3 regions of the Rossellomorea sp. NPDC077527 genome follow, and region 1 is predicted to be linked to each of the others. Evidence: riboswitches for the same ligand, from Rfam matches in the RefSeq annotation. Region 1 holds a riboswitch; each other region holds the start of a gene.

Region 1 (6,435 bases):
TAAGCAGTACGGCACGATTCATCTCAATAAAAAAGCCTTTCCTCTTCCCCTCAGGTTTAACTATAGTTACCGAAATACATGGGGAGATGCCAGGGGATGGGGGGGCAGACGGATCCATGAAGGGACGGATCTATTTGCTGATTACGGTGTACCTGTAAGGGCAACATCTTACGGAATTATCGAGATGAAAGGCTGGAACCGGTATGGAGGATGGCGGATCGGGATACGCGACATCAATAATACGTATCACTACTTTGCTCATTTAAGCGGTTTTGCCAAAGACCTTCATGTAGGACAGGTCGTTGAACCCGGAATGGTGATTGGCGGTGTGGGAAGCTCGGGTTATGGACCTCCAGGTACTTCTGGGAAATTCCCCCCTCACTTACATTACGGAATGTATAAGGATAATGGCTTGACGGAATGGTCCTTTGATCCTTATCCTCATCTCAGAATGTGGGAGCGTCAGGATAGAATCAATAACAAGAAGCATTAAAAAAGCAGACAATGGAAATCCATCGTCTGCTTCTTCCTTTATACCTGCTTTTTCGATTTGGAAACAGCGTTCATGATACTAGCTGCTAATCCACCCCAAATGATGACCATTCCTACAACCATCATTGCAATTGCGCTACCAGTCATGTTAGCTTACCTCCTTATAGCTTTCAGCATCTGTTTTGGCATTCCAGCGTTTAAATCCGAAGGCAACACCGACCAAGATGGCAAAGGCTGCTACAAACCAACCACTGTAAAGTACGAAGGCATCAGTATAGCCACCGTAGTTACCAGTTTCAGTTTCAAATTCTTTCAGTAAATTCATTTTGAATAAACCAAACATCATCCAACCAAGAACGATTGGTGTGATAACACCTAAACATACTTTCCACCAAGTACCAAGCTGGATATCCGAAATCCCATTTGCATGGGATTGGAATGCTCCCAATTTGCGAAGGAACCAGGCAATCACGACTACTTCCACTAACCCTACAAACGCAACTCCGAATTGGTTGATGAAGTAATCTGCTACATCAAGGAACAATAATCCGCCCTGTGTGGCAAATAGAATCGAGATGATGGCTGAAAGTCCGCCACCGAAAAGTACAGCTTTGTTACGGGAAATTCCGAACTTCTCAGAAACAGCTGCTACATATGTTTCTGAAATGGAAATTAACGATGACAAACCGGCCAGGACAAGTGAAGCAAAGAATAAGAAGCCAAATACTTCGTTGAATGCCGGGAATTCGTTAATGATCTGCGGGAAGACAACAAACGCGAGTCCCACTCCACCACTTACAACATCCTGTACAGCAACACCTTGAGATTGCGCCATGAAACCTAAAGCGGCAAATACACCGATACCGGCCAATAATTCAAACCCTGAGTTACTGAAACCAGTGATAAACGCATTGTTCGTAATATCCGATTTCTTCGGAAGATAACTTGAGTACGTAATCATGATGGCGAAGGCAATGGATAAACTGAAGAAAATCTGTCCATATGCTGCCACCCATACACCAGGATCAGCAATCTTGCTGAAGTCTGGCTTGAAGAATGCATCAAGACCTTCCATCGCTCCTGGTAACGTTAAAGCGCGAACAACAATAATTAAGAATAAAATAACAAGTGCTGGAATAAAGATCTTATTCGCTACTTCGATTCCTTTCTTTACACCTTTGAAAAGAATACCCAGTGTAACGGCCCATACGATTACAAGCGGGATGAAGACCCCAGGAACCACACTTCCTGTCTGACCTGCGTCAACTGATAGTTTTAAATAATCACTGAACAGGAATGACTCTGTATCCTTTCCCCAACCTAAGTTGAAAGAAAATACACTGTACGACATCGCCCAGGCGATAATGACGGCATAATAGGTGGAAATGACGAAGGCAATTAATACTTGCCACCAGCCAAGCCATTCTGTTTTCTTATTAAGACGGAAGTAAGATAACGGTGCCGAACCACGGTACTTATGACCGATTGTAAATTCAAGTACTAATAATGGAATACCTGCTGTAAGAAGAGCGAATAAATATGGAATAAAGAATGCTCCCCCACCATTTTCATACGCTACTGCAGGAAAACGCCAAATGTTTCCCAATCCGATTGCTGACCCGACAGCAGCTAGAATAAATCCTGCTCGTGTACCAAACTGCGCACGATTCTCCATGCTGTTCCCCCCTAGTTCTTTCCAACTACCCTTTGATAGGTATTTGAAATTTTTATATTTTCAGATTATTTATAATCTAAAGTCAGTATAGCTAGTTCCGGGACAATTGTCAAAGCTTTATTTTAGTGATTTCATAAGAATTTCACAAAATCACGGCAGTACTATTTCACTATAAGAACTTTGTCGGATTTTGGTGAATGGGTGGCGATAGAATCAGGAGGTAAGAGGTGGGATCCAAATAAAAACCAGAAGCCAAATTAGCTTCTGGTTCATCCTACATTATTCTGCAGATGCAGGTTTCGCTTTTTCACCGAACAGGAAGGCGATTGCCAAGATTAAAATGATGACAACCACGAGTCCCAGGATTGCGCTTCCGGTGAATCCAAGTACAATATATCCGATGGCGGCTACAACTGCACCAATAGCCGCATATGGAAGCTGTGTGATCACGTGATCGATATGATTACTTCCCGCTCCAGTTGAAGATAGGATCGTTGTATCGGAGATCGGTGAGCAGTGATCACCTAGAACTGATCCGGCCAGCACCGCTGCCATGGCAGGAAGTAAGATACTTACGTCTGTCGCGGCAGCAATTTCTCCGGCGATCGGAAGTAGAATACCAAATGATCCCCAGGATGTGCCCGTTGAGAAAGCCATGATCCCGGCAACAAGGAATAAAATGACCGGCAGTGCCTGCATCGGCAAGCTTGATTGTTCAACCAGGCCGGCAAGGTACGTACCCGTCTGGAGTTGGTCGATGAGTGTAACGATCGTCCATGCAAAGATCAAAATGTAAACAGCCGGCAGCATCGATTTAATCCCTTCCACTACAGCCGTTCCGACAGCACCAGCTTCAATTCCTTTTAAGCTGACTTGACGAAGGAAGAAGATCAGGGCAATCACAAGCCCGAACAACCCACCGTATAATAACGATTTAGTTACATCTGTATTTTCAAAGATAGGCAATAAATCGAAAGAACCCACTGCCTGGTAACCCGTCCAAAGCATCATGGAAACCGTACCAACAACAAGTGCCACGATCGGCCATACTAAATCGCCGACAGAGCCTTTTGAACTGACAGGAAGATCATTTTTCAATTCACCTGGGATCTCTTTACCCGGGTCATATAAATCACCCGTTTCAAGGGCACGAACTTCATGTTCTTTCATTTTGCCAAAATCAAGTCCCTTATAAGCAACCATGACGACAAGTAGGACCGCCGCCCATACATAAAGGTTCATCGGAATCATTTGAATGAATGCTGAAAACGCCGTATATTCCGTAATACTATGTGCCGTAAGGATCGAACCGATGATTCCGATGATATAAGCTCCCCAGCTTGAAATCGGGGATACTACACAAATCGGAGCGGAAGTAGAATCAATGATATACGCTAATTTCGCACGTGAGATTCTGTGTCGGTCCGTAATGGGTCTCGAAACCTGTCCAACAGCAAGGGCATTGAAATAGTCATCAATAAAAATGATAATACCTAATACCGCAGCCAAAAGCTGTGCACCTTGTCTCGTCTTTACACGTTTCATCGCCCATTCCCCGAATGCGCGGCTCCCGCCTGAGATATTTACAAAAGCGGTGATGACACCAAGAATGAGTAAGAAGAAAATGATATAGACATTCCAAGTGTTCAGACCGCCATCTGCGACAAAGATTCCTTTGAAGGCGTCCCAGATAAAGTTGAATGTTTTGGGTAATGAGAAATCCGCCAACAAAAAGGCAGACGCGACAATTCCTACTCCAAGTGAAAGCAGAACCCGTCTCGTGAGTATAACCATAAGGATGGCTAAAAGGGGTGGTAATAAAGAGTAAATCGTGTTTTCCATAGTGTCCTCCTCCTATTTGATAGGGGGGAACCATCGTAGCATGACAGAGGATAATAAAAAAAGGCAACGATAGAGAAACTATCATTACCTTTGTTAGTAACGTAAGTGCTCCATCACGATCTGTAGCTCCCCATTATAGAGATTTCCCTATAATGACAGTGTTATCCTTATTCAAGACAACCCCAGCAAATATACCTTCGACAAGCATATTTACTTCGGCAAAAATTCCCTTTCATCTGTTTTCTTCGTTGTCATCCTCAAACAGATTACTTTTGAATCCTGCGCCTCTACCCCATCGGACTGATGATGTGGTGTGTTATAAAATTTTCTTTATCAATATAACAAACTATCATTCTTTTGACAACTTTTTTTTCATAGCTAATTTGTGGGAAATTCTATGGATGGTCCCGATCCTCCCCCACCATTATTATAAAATTGCGGCACATCCAGGTGTACAGTACCCATCGCGACGAGAATATCCTGCTTGATCGTTTCCGTTTTCGTTGCAAATGGAATGATGATCTGGACGTTCACTTCAAGCTCCACAAATACCTTCACAACGGCATTATTAATTCCAAACTGTTCCACTGTCGTTTTCACATCTGAACGGACATCACCGATGGAATGAAAACGGATCGGGATTTTTGGACCCAGGTTCCCGAGTAGCACGTTGTTTGTCGCCTGCCCTAAAGGAACGGAATAGGTAATGCCCTTCGATGCCTTTGACTTCCCTTCATCAATTTCCACCTCGGTGAGAAATTCCAAATTTTCAATATTACCTGCCTCTGCCTCCTGCAGGTTCTGTTGGACCAGATTCGTAATTTCTGCCTGAACCCTGTTGATTGTCTGCGTATTGTATTTAAACGAAACGATATCACCTTCCTGGTTCTTCACTTCTTCCGTTATATCCGAAATATCCAGTACATCGGCAATTTTCTTATTGATCGCTTTGTTAATCACCAGGGTACCAATCCTGCTCGTTTGTGTCTCAGCATAAGCAAGAAGCGTCGGCTTCAACCCTTTATTGATGATCCACAATCCGAATCCCGTGGATATCATAAAGAACAGAAACGTGATGATCATGACATGTCGAAAAGGCAGCGGACCTCCTCTTCGGGGTTTGTAGGTTTTAAACTTAGACAAAAAAATCCCCCCTTACAAGCTATTTGTATGCACTGTAAGAGGGGTTTAACGCAAAAATTTATTTAACTTTAAGAGATTGAGGCTCATAATCCGGGTCAAATCCTGTTATCACCTTGTCTAACGCTTTGCTTAAATCTACAGGATAAGGGGAATGCAACTCCTGTCCATCTTCTTCGATGATCCTGAGCACAGGTCGGTCCGTCACTCCTTTGTTTTGATCCGTGACAATTCCTTTCCGGCCATCATTCAATTCTACAATCATTCCATTTGGATAGATCGCCACCGAAGATCGGAAAGCTTCGATCACTTGTGGATCGAACAGGGACCCTGATCCGGCATACAAGACTTCCAGAGCCTGATGAGGAAGCATCGCTTTCCTATATACCCGATTGGAGGTCATCGCGTCAAACACATCCGCCACAGCGATGATTTTGGCGAATGGATGAATATCTTCACCCTTGATCCCGCGTGGATAACCTGATCCATCGAGCCTTTCGTGATGCTGATAGGCACAATGAGCAATGATCAACGACACAGAATGAAGCTGCCTCAGGATGTCAAAGCCGTGCTCAGAGTGCTTCTTGATTGCACTGAACTCGTCTTCCGTCAATTTCCCCGGCTTCAAGAGGATCTCTTCCGGTACCAGCATCTTACCGATATCATGAAGAATCGCCCCCACTCCGAGCTGCTCAAGCTGCTTCGGTGAAAGCTTGAGTTCGAGACCGATCGAAAGCGTATATAACGTTACATTGAATGAATGATGAAAAATATAGGAGTCGTACGTAAAAACATCCGTCAAAATCGTGAGGAGATCGTGATTCGCCTTTACTTCAGACAAGACGACATCAATGACCTGCTTTAGTTGTTTGGCACTATCTTCAATCATGAGTACACTTGGCGAGCCACCCGTTGCGCTCAATTGATTAAAGGCTCTCTCGATATTATTGACCGCCTGTTGTCTCACTTTACTCGAAACGGTCCCCTTCACATAGATTCCACTGGAGAGGGAGTCTTCAATGTAGACATACTGAATACTGAGCTCCTGCAGCCTGTAAATCATGCGTTCTGTGATGGGAACATTATCATGAATCAGCGCTTGACCTCTCATATTATATACCGTTGTAGCTAGAACCATGCCGGGTTTTAAAGCCCGAGTTGATATAAGCCTCATAGAATTCTCCTATGTAATTCTTTCATTTTTCGACAAAATTTCCTAGTATCTCCATTATAAAGGATAAAATTGATCTTGCAAGGTGTATTTCGTTAATTATTCGTGAAAGAAT
Region 2 (6,435 bases), on a different contig from region 1:
GTTACGGAAATATCCAAACCTACTTGCATTATTCTTTGAAGTGAATGCAATGTAAATTCCGTAAATTGCATGGAAATACAATGGAAGGAAGATGATAAAGATTTCAAGGAAATAACGGAAAGGAAGACTTTCCATAAAGTGTGCCGCTTGGTTGAATGATTCTTCCCCACCAGTGGCAAAATGGTTCACGACTAAATGTTGTGTTAAAAATAATCCAACTGGAATAACACCTAGCAATGAATGAAGCCTGCGATAATTAAATTCTCGATTTCCAGCCATGATTTACCCCCCTTAATGATAAAATATGAATTCGTTTTCTAATGCCATTCATTACCTATTAGACGACGATACATATTTTATATTGTAACAATAATGTGACATGTTCATTTTACTCCCAAGGAGTGGAAGCGTCAAGAAAACGTATACATAAATTCGACAATACCGCAAAAATATTTTTAATATATTGATAACAGAAAAGACGAGGTTTCGTCCAATTAAAAGTCCGAAAATTCTAATAAACGGACAATAAATATTATATCACCAAAATATCCCAAGGTTCTTTTTTCGACATATGGGATGATAATTCCCCTTTTCACGTATATAATAGTTTTATAGAAAGAGGGGATTTACTTGGAACAGAAAAAAGAAGAAGTGCATGAACCGTCCGTTCCAATCTTCGGATATGAAATGCTGCGCGACATATTGATTCCAGAAATATTAGGGAAACATACGCCCGACATTCTTTACTGGGGTGGAAAACAACTCTCCCGGAAATTCCCACTGCAGTCAACGGAGGAAGTATCCTCTTTTTTCAATGAGGCCGGCTGGGGTGTCCTTACACTTCTGGAACAGAAAAAGAACGAAATGACCTTTGAGTTAAACGGACCAGTGATCGAACGGCGTCTGTCTATGAAAACAGATGTAAACTTCAAATTGGAAACAGGCTTTATTGCCGAACAAATTCAGCTTCAAAGAAAATGCGTGGCAGAAGCTGCTGATGAATTACATAAACGAAACAAATCAGTGAAAGTGGTTGTGAGATGGGACGATAAAGACCGAATTGAATAGGCCTGTTCAATCTCTAATAAAGGGTTGCTCTGTATGTCCAGGGCAACCCTTTTTTATGATAATTTTACAGCGTGATTTCTTCCATTTTCACTGCATCAAGATTGAAGGCAGTATGTAAGACACCGGCTGCCTTTTGCATATTTTCCCCGTCTACGACCGTAGACACCTTAATCTCAGAGGTACTGACCATCTTCACGACAATGTCATGCTGAGCCAGTACTTCAAACATTTCCGCAGCAACACCAGGATTGGAAATCATTCCTGAACCGACGATCGATACTTTCGCCAGCCCGCTTTCATGCTCGATATGTGTGAAATCCAACTGCTCTTTATTTTGCTCCAGCACAGCAAGGGTTTCCTCAAGATCCTGCTCTTTGATGGAGAAGGAAAGATTCGTTGTATTTTGATCCGTCTGGGTCTGAATGATGATGTCTACATTTAAATGATTTTTTGCTAACGTGGTGAATACGGATGAAAGTCCTGTTAAAGCGTTTTGTAGTCCAAATACAGTAACACGCGTAATTTCATTTTCAAAGGCTACGCCTCTCACAATTAAGTTCTGTTCCATGCTTGCTTCCTCCTCAATATACGTTCCTTCCACTCTTTCAATGCTGGATCTGACTTCTAACGGTATCTGATAATTCTTGGCAAACTCCACTGCTCTTGGATGCAGGACCCCCGCCCCAAGGTTCGCAAGTTCAAGCATTTCATCATAGGAAATGGACGGTAACTTTCTTGCCCCTTGAATATATCGTGGATCTGTCGTGTATACTCCGTCCACATCTGTATAAATGTCACAGCGTTCAGCCTTGAGGGCGGCCGCTATGGCTACGGCAGTAGTATCGGATCCGCCTCTTCCAAGTGTGGTGATCTCTCCTGCCTCAGTCATCCCCTGGAATCCAGCTACGATAACCACCCTGCCTTCCTGAAGGTGAGTCGACATTTTTTCGGTATGAATATTGGTAATCCGCGCATTGCTATGAACAGATTCCGTCTCAATACCTGCCTGCCAGCCGGTGAATGAAATGGCATCATGCCCGGATTGGATGAGGGCCATCGTCAGGAGGGATATGGTCACCTGCTCTCCGGTTGAAAGCAGCATATCCATTTCCCTTTTACTCGGCTGTGACGTAATTTCCCTCGCCAGTCCGACGAGTGTATCCGTCGTTTTCCCCATGGCAGAAACGACGACGACCACATCGTTTCCCCTTTCTTTCTCTTCAATGATCCTTGACGCAACATTTTGAATTCTTTCCACAGATCCTACAGATGTTCCTCCGAATTTTTGAACAATAATACTCACGACTTCTCCCTCTTTCTGAGCGCATACTCGCTACTCTTTTTGATGATGAAGAGTACAATCACAATCATCCTAAACGTTCATAGAACAGGATTTGTTTGACCAAACCCTGCGCTGATAATAAAAAAAGCAATGAGAATAATATCTCATTGCTTTATGAACATACAGCAGAACATACAAATAGGTTCATCGGCATTGTGAGATAGCTCTCCAAGATTGAATCATCTTGACAATCCTACATTTCTTAAACGTAGAACCAGCGGATACAGCATGAGACTATAGCCACTTCGGCGATTCTCCCCTTTCCAGACATCTCAATGGAGCTCATTCTCCTCTTTGCCTGTACTCTTGAAGTTCGCACCTCTATCACCACTTTTAAAAGTGATAATGTTATAAATTTTCGTTAATTATAGCACAGAGGAAATATTGATTCAATGATTAATTGATTCAATATTTCCTTTTTATTGGTTGGTAAGCCGTTTCTAATGAGCAAGTAGTGGTTGATTTGCGCTCTTGGTGCTCGCTTTCCGCGGGGCTGGCGGTGAGCCTTCTCGGGCTATTGTAGTGGGAGTTCTATACTTGTCCAGCCCCGCTTTTCGGGATTTCCCGCAGGAGTCGAGCACCTTCCGCTCCAATCAACTCTGCTTGTTCACTAGTGTCTGCTGAAGAAATAAATAAACCGAACAATCTTTCTGTTTGAAGTAAAAGAATATGACTTTCAAGCAACACTTACTTCAACTTCTCCACCAATACCTTCGCGACGGCTTCGGGTATTCCAATTTCCATGAATTCTTCCGCTGTCGCATCCTTCATCTTTTTCATTGAACCGAAGTGCTTGAGAAGTTGTTTTTTCCTTTTCGGTCCGATGCCGTCGATTTCGTCAAGGGTGGATTGGAAGGCGCTTTTCCCTCTCAGCTGGCGGTGGAAGGTGATGGCAAAGCGGTGGACTTCGTCCTGGATCCGTTGAAGGAGGTAAAATTCCTGGCTTCGTTTCTCTAGTGGAACGATTTGTAACGGGTTCCCGTAAAGCAAGTCAGACGTCTGATGCTTATCATCTTTCGCAAGTCCCCCGATTGGGATATCGAGGCCCAGTTCATTCTCGATGACATCTCTCGCAGCTTCGATCTGCCCTTTCCCACCATCGATGATAATGAGGTCCGGTAAAGGAAGTCCGTCTTTCAACACCCTTGTATACCTTCTGCGCACAACTTCCCTCATGGAATCATAATCATCGGGGCCTTTTACCGTTTTAATCTTATACTTGCGATATTCTTTCTTCGCAGGTTTGCCGTCCACGAATACGATCATGGCCGATACAGGATCTGATCCTTGAATATTGGAGTTGTCAAACGCTTCGATCCGGAATGGGGTATAAATGCCCATGTGTTCCCCGAGACGTTCGATCGCTTTGATCGTCCTTTCTTCATCTCTTTCAATAAGGGCGAACTTTTCCCCGAGCGCCTGCTTGGCATTTTTCTCGGCAAGCTTTACGAGATCTTTCTTCTTCCCGCGTTTCGGCTGGGTCATCTTCACCTCAAGAAGCTTTTCAGCGAGATCGATATCGATTTCCTCAGGCAGGAAGATTTCCTTCGGCTTAAAATGATTGGACTTTGAGTAGAACTGACCTAGGAACGTCAGGAACTCGTCCTCTGGTTCATTATATAGGGGGAATAGGGAAACATCCCTCTCTATAAGCTTTCCTTGACGCACAAAGAATACCTGTACACACATCCAGCCTTTATCGACGGAATATCCGAACACATCACGATCTGTGAAATCCGTCATCGTCATTTTTTGCTTTTCCATCGTTGCTTCAATGTGCAGGATCTGATCCCGGAACTCCTTCGCCCTTTCGAATTCCAAGTTCTCTGCTGCTTCGTTCATTTTCACCGTTAGCTGATTCTTGATATCTTTATAGCCGCCATTCAAGAAGCGGGTTATTTCATCCGTCATGTCACGGTAAGTGTCTTTGCTCACTTCTTTAATGCAGGGAGCGAGACATTGCCCCATATGATAGTAAAGACAGGCACGGTCAGGAAGGGTCGTACACTTTCGTAACGGATACAGGCGATCGAGTAGCTTTTTCGTTTCATTTGCGGCTCCCACGTTCGGGTATGGTCCGAAGTATTTCCCCTTACCCCTTTGGACTTTACGGGTGGTGATGAGCCTTGGGTGTCGTTCATTCGTTAATTTTATGAAAGGATAGCTTTTGTCATCCTTTAACATGACATTATACTTAGGGTCATATTTTTTGATCAGATTCATTTCGAGCACGAGGGCTTCCAGATCAGATGACGTCATGATGTATTCGAAGTCTTCGATTTCCCCTACAAGGCGCTGGGTCTTTGCATCATGGGAACCTTTGAAATAAGAACGAACACGGTTCTTCAACACTTTCGCTTTTCCCACATAAATGATCGTCCCTTGCCTGTCCTTCATTAAATAACATCCAGGCTGGTCAGGAAGCAGCGCTAATTTATTTGTGATATTCTGATTCATCATTCTTCCCCCTTCCTAGGTTTCTCCCACTTGTATAGTGTAAGGTCATGATAGATCGGGTCGGTGAGCTCACTTGAATGGAAATGCTTTTCTACTTTAATGAATTCTTCCACCGGGATTCCCTGATCCTTGAAGCCTTCCACCACTTTATCCGTCAGATAGATATCTCGGTCAGGGTAATATCCTGAGTCAGTGGCAAACACTTCATAAGTTTGTACTTTCTTATGAGTAAATGGGACGGCAAGATATTCGAGCACTCTTGACTCTTCCCATGTATAAACGACAAGTGGCCGATCTTCTCCTTCTAAATAATCGGCCATCTGATAGACTGCAGGAGTTTCTGATGTATGAATATATAATAGCTTACTTGTATGGAAAACCTGAAACAGAAGGAACAAGAGTAGAAAAAGCGTTCCCCCACTGGACCGTCTTCTTGAAAAAAGCGTTCCTGCAATCAGAAACAAACACATCCCGATTAAAGGCAGGGCATGACGGGGCTTCATCACATTCTGGGCGAATATTGCCCAAAGAAAATAACTGCCAAGAAGAATCAGCATCAGTCTTGTCAGATAATACTTCCCCACCGGAAAATTCCTGAACACTAAGAGACCCACAACCAAACAGAGGAAGAGGAGAAGCGATCTTCCCGCACCTCCAACCCAAATCGTGTTCACAAAGAGCAATTTAATAAACCTCTCCGACATGCTGAGATCCGACGCTCCGATCGCACCACCCCATTCCTGGAAATGTCCATTCGTGAAAGATAGCGCCAAGCGGAGAAAGCTCCCATATCCGCCTTCAGATATACTGATCCCTGAAACCCAAAGAAGCTGGAAGAGAATCGCAATCAGAATGTACACGAGCATGTCCATGACCTTCAGCATACCTGATTTCCATTTTCTATAAAGGACCAGCAGGATGCCGATCCCAAGGACCAGGTAGGATAACCTGATTCCAAGAAGGAGACTGAATAGAAACAGTGGGAGAATGAGGTAGGCGTTATGGGATTTCTCTGTCGCAAACACCAGACTCCATATATACCACCACATCATCCCGAGGGCAGCTCCCTCGGACATGGGCTGATTCACCATCAGGATCGTAAAGCTGCTTGTGTAGATAAACGCCGTCGCCATCATTGCATAAGACGGCCCGGTCATTCTTTTTATTAATAGAAAAAGCGGAATGATCGCACTTCCGTAAAGGAAGATATTAAAGAGGGTCAAAGCTTGAGCCGGGTCATCCACAAACAGATGAAGGGCTTTCCCCCCCAGGATGAAATAAGGGTACCCAGGAAAATGGGGCTGCATCTGGTACATATCAAAGTGCAGGACACCCAGTGCGAAATCCACCATGTCCCACGTAGCCGCGAAGGACGGAACCCATATGAGCTGCAGAACAAAAACAGCTATCACAGCAAACGCCCCGACACCATTCGCCAGGCTAACATACTTCCCCATCTTCTCTCTCACCAACTTCACCCTCACACATTATATATATTCATTCTTCATTCAAACAAGTAAGACTGTTTACGTAAACATTGTTACTTTTAAGGAGCGAGTAGTGGTTGA
Region 3 (6,435 bases), on a different contig from region 1:
CGGTCCCTGTCACCCACCCGCTTGCAGCATGTGAAACACTTAAGATTCAGGACTGTTTTCCGTACACACAATTACTGCCGGCTGCCTCTACACCGCTCAGTAAAAAAATTAAGACATTAATGACCCAACATGGTATCATTTCTTCTGATATTAAAGAGCTTCCCTATCATGCTCTCATCGGTTACGTAGCACAGAACCAAGGGGTATCCTATCTCCCATCCATCATGGTCAAGAAGATGGATTACAAAGGAGTCGTGTTCATCCCACTACAAGGCACCCCCTTGAAAAGGGAAATGTATTTATTTACCCTGGATCAACGCACGCTTGAGGTCTTGAAGCAAGGCTTTCATATGTAAACTGTAAAGGTCGATTCTTCTCCTGCCTATGACATTAAAGTAATGAATATATAACCAAAAGTTATACCATGACCAAAAAGCTGCCCCGGAACTAACTCCGGAGCAGCTTTGATATTATATATACAATCAAGCTTTATGAACAAAATCAAATGTGTCCTTTCCTTCAAAGGAATTGATCTTTTCTTCATAAACATCCTGTTTTTCATGCCCCAACGTTTCCATCACATGCGTCTCCATCACATGCGTCGCCCCAATCAGCATCAGCTTTGCCGACAGGATCGTCAGTGAAAAGAACACAACAGGGATGAACGAAATCCACGGATAGGTGGTCCACAGAAATTGCCACCATCCGCCAAGGAGACCCGACCACTCATATGAAAGTGATACAAATACCTGGTTATTAAATATGTCGGTATCTCGGTATGCACCACCGATAAAAATCTTCAATACCCCAAGATGCGCAATCAACAGCATGATAATCATAAATTCACGGATCGACACAAGAAGGATCTGTGGCAGGATAAAGGGCCGGATATGATTCATAATGTAATGGCGCATCGTAGCCCCCAACACTTTGGAGCTGTCGATGAATTCCTCTTTCATGATCTTGTCATATTCATTCGAAAATAAAAGGGTCAGGCTCGGAATCGAGATGATAATGAGAATGACCAGGTAAAACAACACCTTGTCCGAAAAATCATAGGGAAAATCTACAGGATTCAACAACTCTCCCTCCAACATCATCCAGTTCAATAGCAAGAACGATAGTAAAGTAGGAGGAAAATAATTGGCCGCATCCACGATATGGTCGATGATTCTCCTAAACGGTTTGAAATAGAAATGAACCACCAGTCCAAGAATAACCGAAGGCAGTACCCTGAATAACATGATGACAAGAGCTGCCCCAATGGTATATTTCGCACCGACGATGATAAGAAGAAGGACATTCCGATTGAAATTATCCGTCCCAAGTGGTGGATACTCTGACGGGGAGTATGGAGGGCTCATGAAATCCCCCTCTTCATTTTTCAAAAGGTCCAGCTTCGGTACCTCATTCCCCCATCCTGCGTAATAAACAAGACTTGCAGCAAACATCCCAAACAGAAAAAGAAAGCCTGTTAAAAATGCCGGGTTTTTCATCAATTGCTTCAGCATCATATCACCACCCTCTGTCCCGTTTTTTTATCAATGATGACCCGGATCAGGATGAGCAACACGAATACAGGCAGATAAAACATGATCAAACTGAAACAAATCACATCCATTTGCGAGAAAGACAGGATAAAATGAGTGATGCCATAAATATTAAACAATCTCTCAAACACAATTAATGATGATAAGAGAAACAGAATGATCGATTTGGAGTGATTCAATAAGCTAAACGTGATATTCCTCAGGATATGGATAAAGAAAATAAAATGCTTGGACATTCCCCTACTTTTGATCAGATCGACATAGGATTTTCCATATTCATCGTTCACGAGTAGATAGGTAATTCTGAACAACATAATCGTCGGTAAGATGGACAGTGTCAGAATCGGTATCAGATACACCTTCTCCTGTGATCCGACGATGGGAAACAATAGAACTCCCGTTTCTTTCAGGAAAAAAATGACGCTGTATTGAATGACGATCAAAATGAAGATATCGGGTGTGGACTCCAAGAGGTTGGTGACCCTAATGATAAACTTCGACCAACCAGTGGGCAGTAAATGTGTGAGGTACGCAAGGAGGATGCCCATGAAAACAGATAAGAGAAAGGCAGAGATAAAAATGGAAACAGAATAAAAATAAGGCTCCCAGAAGGAAGGGAACATTGGGTATGAGTTATTTGCTTCATTCGTAATGGTCATCGCATTTGAATGAAGAAGCGAGCTTGAAATATCTTTAAGGTTGGTTAGATATTGTTTTAAGCTGAGATTCACTCCTTCATTGAACAAACCGATGAGGCCTGTTAAGAGAATGATGCCAAACAGAACGAATACAAACTTTAAAACCATGGAACCAATCGATTTGAGATACATTGATAGATCCTCCGAAAAGATAGAGACATGTTTTTTATAGATTACCATAATAAACCAAAAAATCCCATATAAAAAAGGTGGAACCCCTCGGGTTCCACCTTTCCTATCCTATCGATCATTTCGTACAAGATCCGCATATGTTTCCCGCTCAATCACAACCCGGGATTCCCCATCCTTCACAAACACGACAGCCGGACGTGGGATTCGGTTGTAATTACTCGCCATCGAATACCCATAAGCACCCGTACTGAAAACAGCCAGGATATCACCGTAATTCGTCGGAGGCAGCATCAGGTCCCAGATCAGCATGTCCCCGGACTCGCAGCATTTCCCCGCTATGCTCACAAGCTCCGTACATTCCTCATTAGGGCGGTTGGCAAGAACCGCATGATACTTAGCCTGATACAGAGCCGGACGAATATTGTCCGTCATCCCTCCATCGATTGCCACATATGTGCGCACGTCCGGAATGATTTTCTTGGAGCCCACTTTGTACAACGTCGTACCTGCTTCCGCCACCATGCTTCGGCCCGGCTCCACCCATACTTCCGGGAGTGGATATTCATTTTTGGCAAAATAGGTTTTCACACTATCCGTAATGCCCTTTACATACGTCGGAATCGGCAGTGGACGGTCTTCTTCGGTATAGCGGACCCCAAAGCCTCCTCCAATATTCAGGACCGGCATCTTCACATCGAACTCGATCCGGATCCGCTGCATGAAATCTGCGAGCACCATAATCGCCTGATCGAACCCTTCCTGCTCGAATATCTGGGAACCGATATGAGAGTGAAGGCCAAGCAAGTTGAAGTAAGGCTTCCGGATCGCGAGTTGAATCGCCGTACTTGCCTGTCCGTTCGAAATGCTGAATCCGAATTTCGAATCTTCCTGTCCTGTCGTGATGTATTCATGAGTATGGGCTTCCACTCCCGGTGTGACTCTGATCAGAATCTGAACCTGCTGCTCACGCTCCCTGGCCAGGTCGTGAAGCAATTCAAGCTCAAGGAAACTGTCGACAACAAAGCAGCCGATTTCAGCTTCAAGAGCCATAAGCAGTTCTTCTTCGGATTTGTTGTTCCCATGAAAATGGATACGCTCCGCCGGGAACCCCGCCTCTAGGGCCGTATATAATTCTCCCCCGGACACGACGTCAAGGGAGAGATTTTCCTGGGCTGCAAGTCGTACCATCTCTTTGCAAAGAAACGCTTTACTCGCATACGCCACCTGAAATTTAAGACCACTTTCAGTGAATGCATCCCGAAACAATTTTGCATTCCCACGGATCATGCCTTCATCATATACCATCAACGGCGTGCCGTATGTTTCGACCAACTCACCTGTACCCATTCCACCAATGGTTAAATCACCTTGAACATTTACATCAACTGTACTCATTTCCTTAACTCCTTTTGACTCTCTAAAGAAACACAAAAAAACCGTATGAAGCAGATGCTCATACGGTTATTCATCAAAGTTAACGGAAACATGATGAAGACTCTGTATTAACATCTCTTCAATAGTGCTCCACAACCTTTGCATTGTGACAGTCCAACATTTCTTCAATGCTGGCCCAACAAAAAATAGAATTGGCTATTTTCTGCTTCGGCGATCTGCCTTTCCCTACTTATCCCAGAATCCATTATTCTCAAAGAAGGTACTCTTCATACTCGCGCCTCTATTATCAGAGAGTGACTGTTTATTTGATTGGCATAACTATACCATTCTCTTGAAATGGTTGTCAATTGGTTTTAGCAGAAGAAGCTGGGACATAACTAAATCCATACACTCTAAATTCCAACAATGCTTATATATTTTCAGAACACCTGTTACACCGCTGTTGATTTCCGTGCAAGACTTCGCTTTCCTCGGGCGGAAGGCCAGCCTCCTCGTCACTGCCGCTCCTGCGGGGTCTCACCTATTCCGCTTTTCCCGCAGGAGTCTTCGTCTTGCACTCCAATCAACAGCTAGAACCTACAATATACATGGGTTAAGCTTTAGCGCTAAAAATTAATAATTCGAACGATTTATATTTTCATCAAAAAACTCGTTTTGATTTTTCTATAGCTGAGACCTTTTTGTCCCAGCCTCTCTGTTTACTTCAATTCAATTTTTAAGGGCTTCATTTCAATCGGTTTATCATTTCGACTTAAATTCTCGAATGGGGCGATGAGAGAGTAGTCTTTAAGTCTTGCACCCCGGGGTAATTCGAAAGTGGACTGAAAATGGAACGTATCTTGATTCACAGATTTCGTTTCAGCACTTCGGATCATGTACTCCAGCATGTTATTATAATCAAGCTCATTCTTGTCATTATGCTTTATTTCCTTCGATGGAATCAGCTGAACGAATTCAGCGAAATTCTCTAAAATGTCATCTCGGAATTGACCTTTTTGGAGGTCATCAATGATAAAATCCACTGTCATCTTTCCTTTTTCGCTTTGGATATTTTGTACTGTGATCCCGTATCCGAAACGAGGACTTTTCATTTCGAATGGTCGCGTGGTGTTCAATGAAGTAATGGCATCTTCGTCCACCTGCTGCATGTCTGCCTCGATTTTCAGCGAACGTGCCTTATCGCTGAGTTTACCAGGGAATAGCTCCCGAACCGTCTTTTGTATTTTTCCATCGATCTCTTTCGTTTCCAGCACCTCTGCATGGAACTTTGGTAGAGTGTTCCCCAGGTCATCTTTAACATCCAGTTCAACCGTATCCTTCCAGGAGTCGACCGTATACGTATACTCTAGTGTCGTCGTCGCTTTTCCTTTCGTGATGGAGGTTATTTGTAATTCATATTCTCCATCAGGTGATTGTGTCCTTGCACTTGTTAGGATCGTTTCAGAAGGAATCCTTTTCACGGGTACATCAAAGGACCATGTGCCGTTTACATCCGCCATATGGGTGAACGTTAAGGGAAGTGTGAAATCTTCCGGAAGGTCTTGGCCATCCCGATAAAATTCGATGGAACCTATGAATTCATCTCCGTCTTTTTCTAGACCAGATCCACCTGTTCCCCATTGATTCTCTTCCGTTCCATCGAAGAGGTGATAGCGGTAACCGCTCACCGGACGGTTTCCTTCGTCCATATGTTCGATAGATAAATCATCACCTTTCGCCTTGAACGTGACCCCGATAACATTACCATCGTAATACGTGCTTGTGATCGTGATATCTACACCATTGGACGTGGCGGCCTGGTTGACCTCGGTGACTTTATCACTCGTATAGAGTTCTTTACCCACAGATGAACCGACTTTTTCATATATTACTCCAAGTACCGGAAGCTTGGCCAATGCATTATTCACAGGGGCAAAGAGAAACCCTGAGGCGAGAACCATGGAGGCAGCAGCGGCGGTGAAGGCAGCACTTACCTTAATTGTTTTTCTTTTGGCCTTTTGTTTCCTACCTTTGTGCATTCCTGCTGAAATCGATTGAAAAACCTCTTCTTTTGGTACCTCGATCTTTTCCATTTCTTCTTCAAACCATTTTCTGTCCATACCGATTCACTCCTTCCAGCAGCTTTCTTAACTCCAACTTCCCCCTGTGGAGGTACGTTTTCACCGTTCCCTCAGGTGTATCCATCGTTTCGGAAATGGCCTTGATGGACTGTCCCTGAAAATAGAATAAGATAATGACTGTTTGGTAATGTTTGTTCAACGATGCCAGTGCCGTGATTAAATCCATCCTGCCTTCTATATCCGATTCTTTTTCTGAGACGATTGCGTTATCGAGAAATTCATCACCTGTGAAGACAATCCGCTTTTGTTTCTTCAGGAATCCATACGCCGTATGAATCAGTATCTTGACGAGCCAGGTGCTGAAGTACTCCGGATTTTTCAATCGGGATATGGAAGTGAATGCTTTACACACCGTCTCCTGCACCACGTCGAGTGCATCTTCTTTATTTCTTACATACAGGTATGCCGTCCGGTAAAGCTTCTCGCTTTCTGATTGGATCAGCTTTTCGAATGCTTGTTCATTCCCTTTGATGGCTTTTTTCACGAGTTTTACATCCATTGGTTAACCTCCTGTCAATCATTAGAGTCGGGTGGGCTGGG

Evidence for each region. Region 1 has a riboswitch for lysine ahead of ACIGG7_RS20265 (Na+/H+ antiporter NhaC family protein). Riboswitches for the same ligand answer to the same signal wherever they lie in the genome.
Region 2: linked by a shared signal. The riboswitch ahead of ACIGG7_RS07420 (aspartate kinase) and the one ahead of ACIGG7_RS20265 (Na+/H+ antiporter NhaC family protein) in region 1 are both predicted to bind lysine.
Region 3: linked by a shared signal. The riboswitch ahead of lysA (diaminopimelate decarboxylase) and the one ahead of ACIGG7_RS20265 (Na+/H+ antiporter NhaC family protein) in region 1 are both predicted to bind lysine.

The regions. Positions count from the first base shown of each region.
Region 1 covers NZ_JBITVL010000007.1:36,519-42,953, forward strand. Annotated here, with positions in the region: gene ACIGG7_RS20250 (M23 family metallopeptidase) at 1-493, shown strand, start outside; gene ACIGG7_RS20255 (methionine/alanine import family NSS transporter small subunit) at 532-639, opposite strand; gene ACIGG7_RS20260 (sodium-dependent transporter) at 641-2,167, opposite strand; gene ACIGG7_RS20265 (Na+/H+ antiporter NhaC family protein) at 2,447-4,009, opposite strand; lysine riboswitch at 4,125-4,307, opposite strand; gene yunB (sporulation protein YunB) at 4,388-5,152, opposite strand; gene ACIGG7_RS20275 (HD-GYP domain-containing protein) at 5,211-6,323, opposite strand.
Region 2 covers NZ_JBITVL010000002.1:435,229-441,663, forward strand. Annotated here, with positions in the region: gene ACIGG7_RS07410 (succinate dehydrogenase cytochrome b558 subunit) at 1-279, opposite strand, end outside; gene ACIGG7_RS07415 (YslB family protein) at 688-1,068, shown strand; gene ACIGG7_RS07420 (aspartate kinase) at 1,133-2,371, opposite strand; lysine riboswitch at 2,564-2,742, opposite strand; gene ACIGG7_RS07425 (hypothetical protein) at 2,942-3,097, opposite strand; gene uvrC (excinuclease ABC subunit UvrC) at 3,098-4,867, opposite strand; gene ACIGG7_RS07435 (hypothetical protein) at 4,867-6,336, opposite strand.
Region 3 covers NZ_JBITVL010000001.1:766,429-772,863, reverse strand. Annotated here, with positions in the region: gene ACIGG7_RS04005 (LysR family transcriptional regulator) at 1-356, shown strand, start outside; gene ACIGG7_RS04000 (ABC transporter permease subunit) at 483-1,514, opposite strand; gene ACIGG7_RS03995 (ABC transporter permease subunit) at 1,511-2,380, opposite strand; gene lysA (diaminopimelate decarboxylase) at 2,489-3,775, opposite strand; lysine riboswitch at 3,890-4,066, opposite strand; gene ACIGG7_RS03985 (DUF4179 domain-containing protein) at 4,474-5,793, opposite strand; partial or broken gene ACIGG7_RS03980 (sigma-70 family RNA polymerase sigma factor) at 5,847-6,394, opposite strand.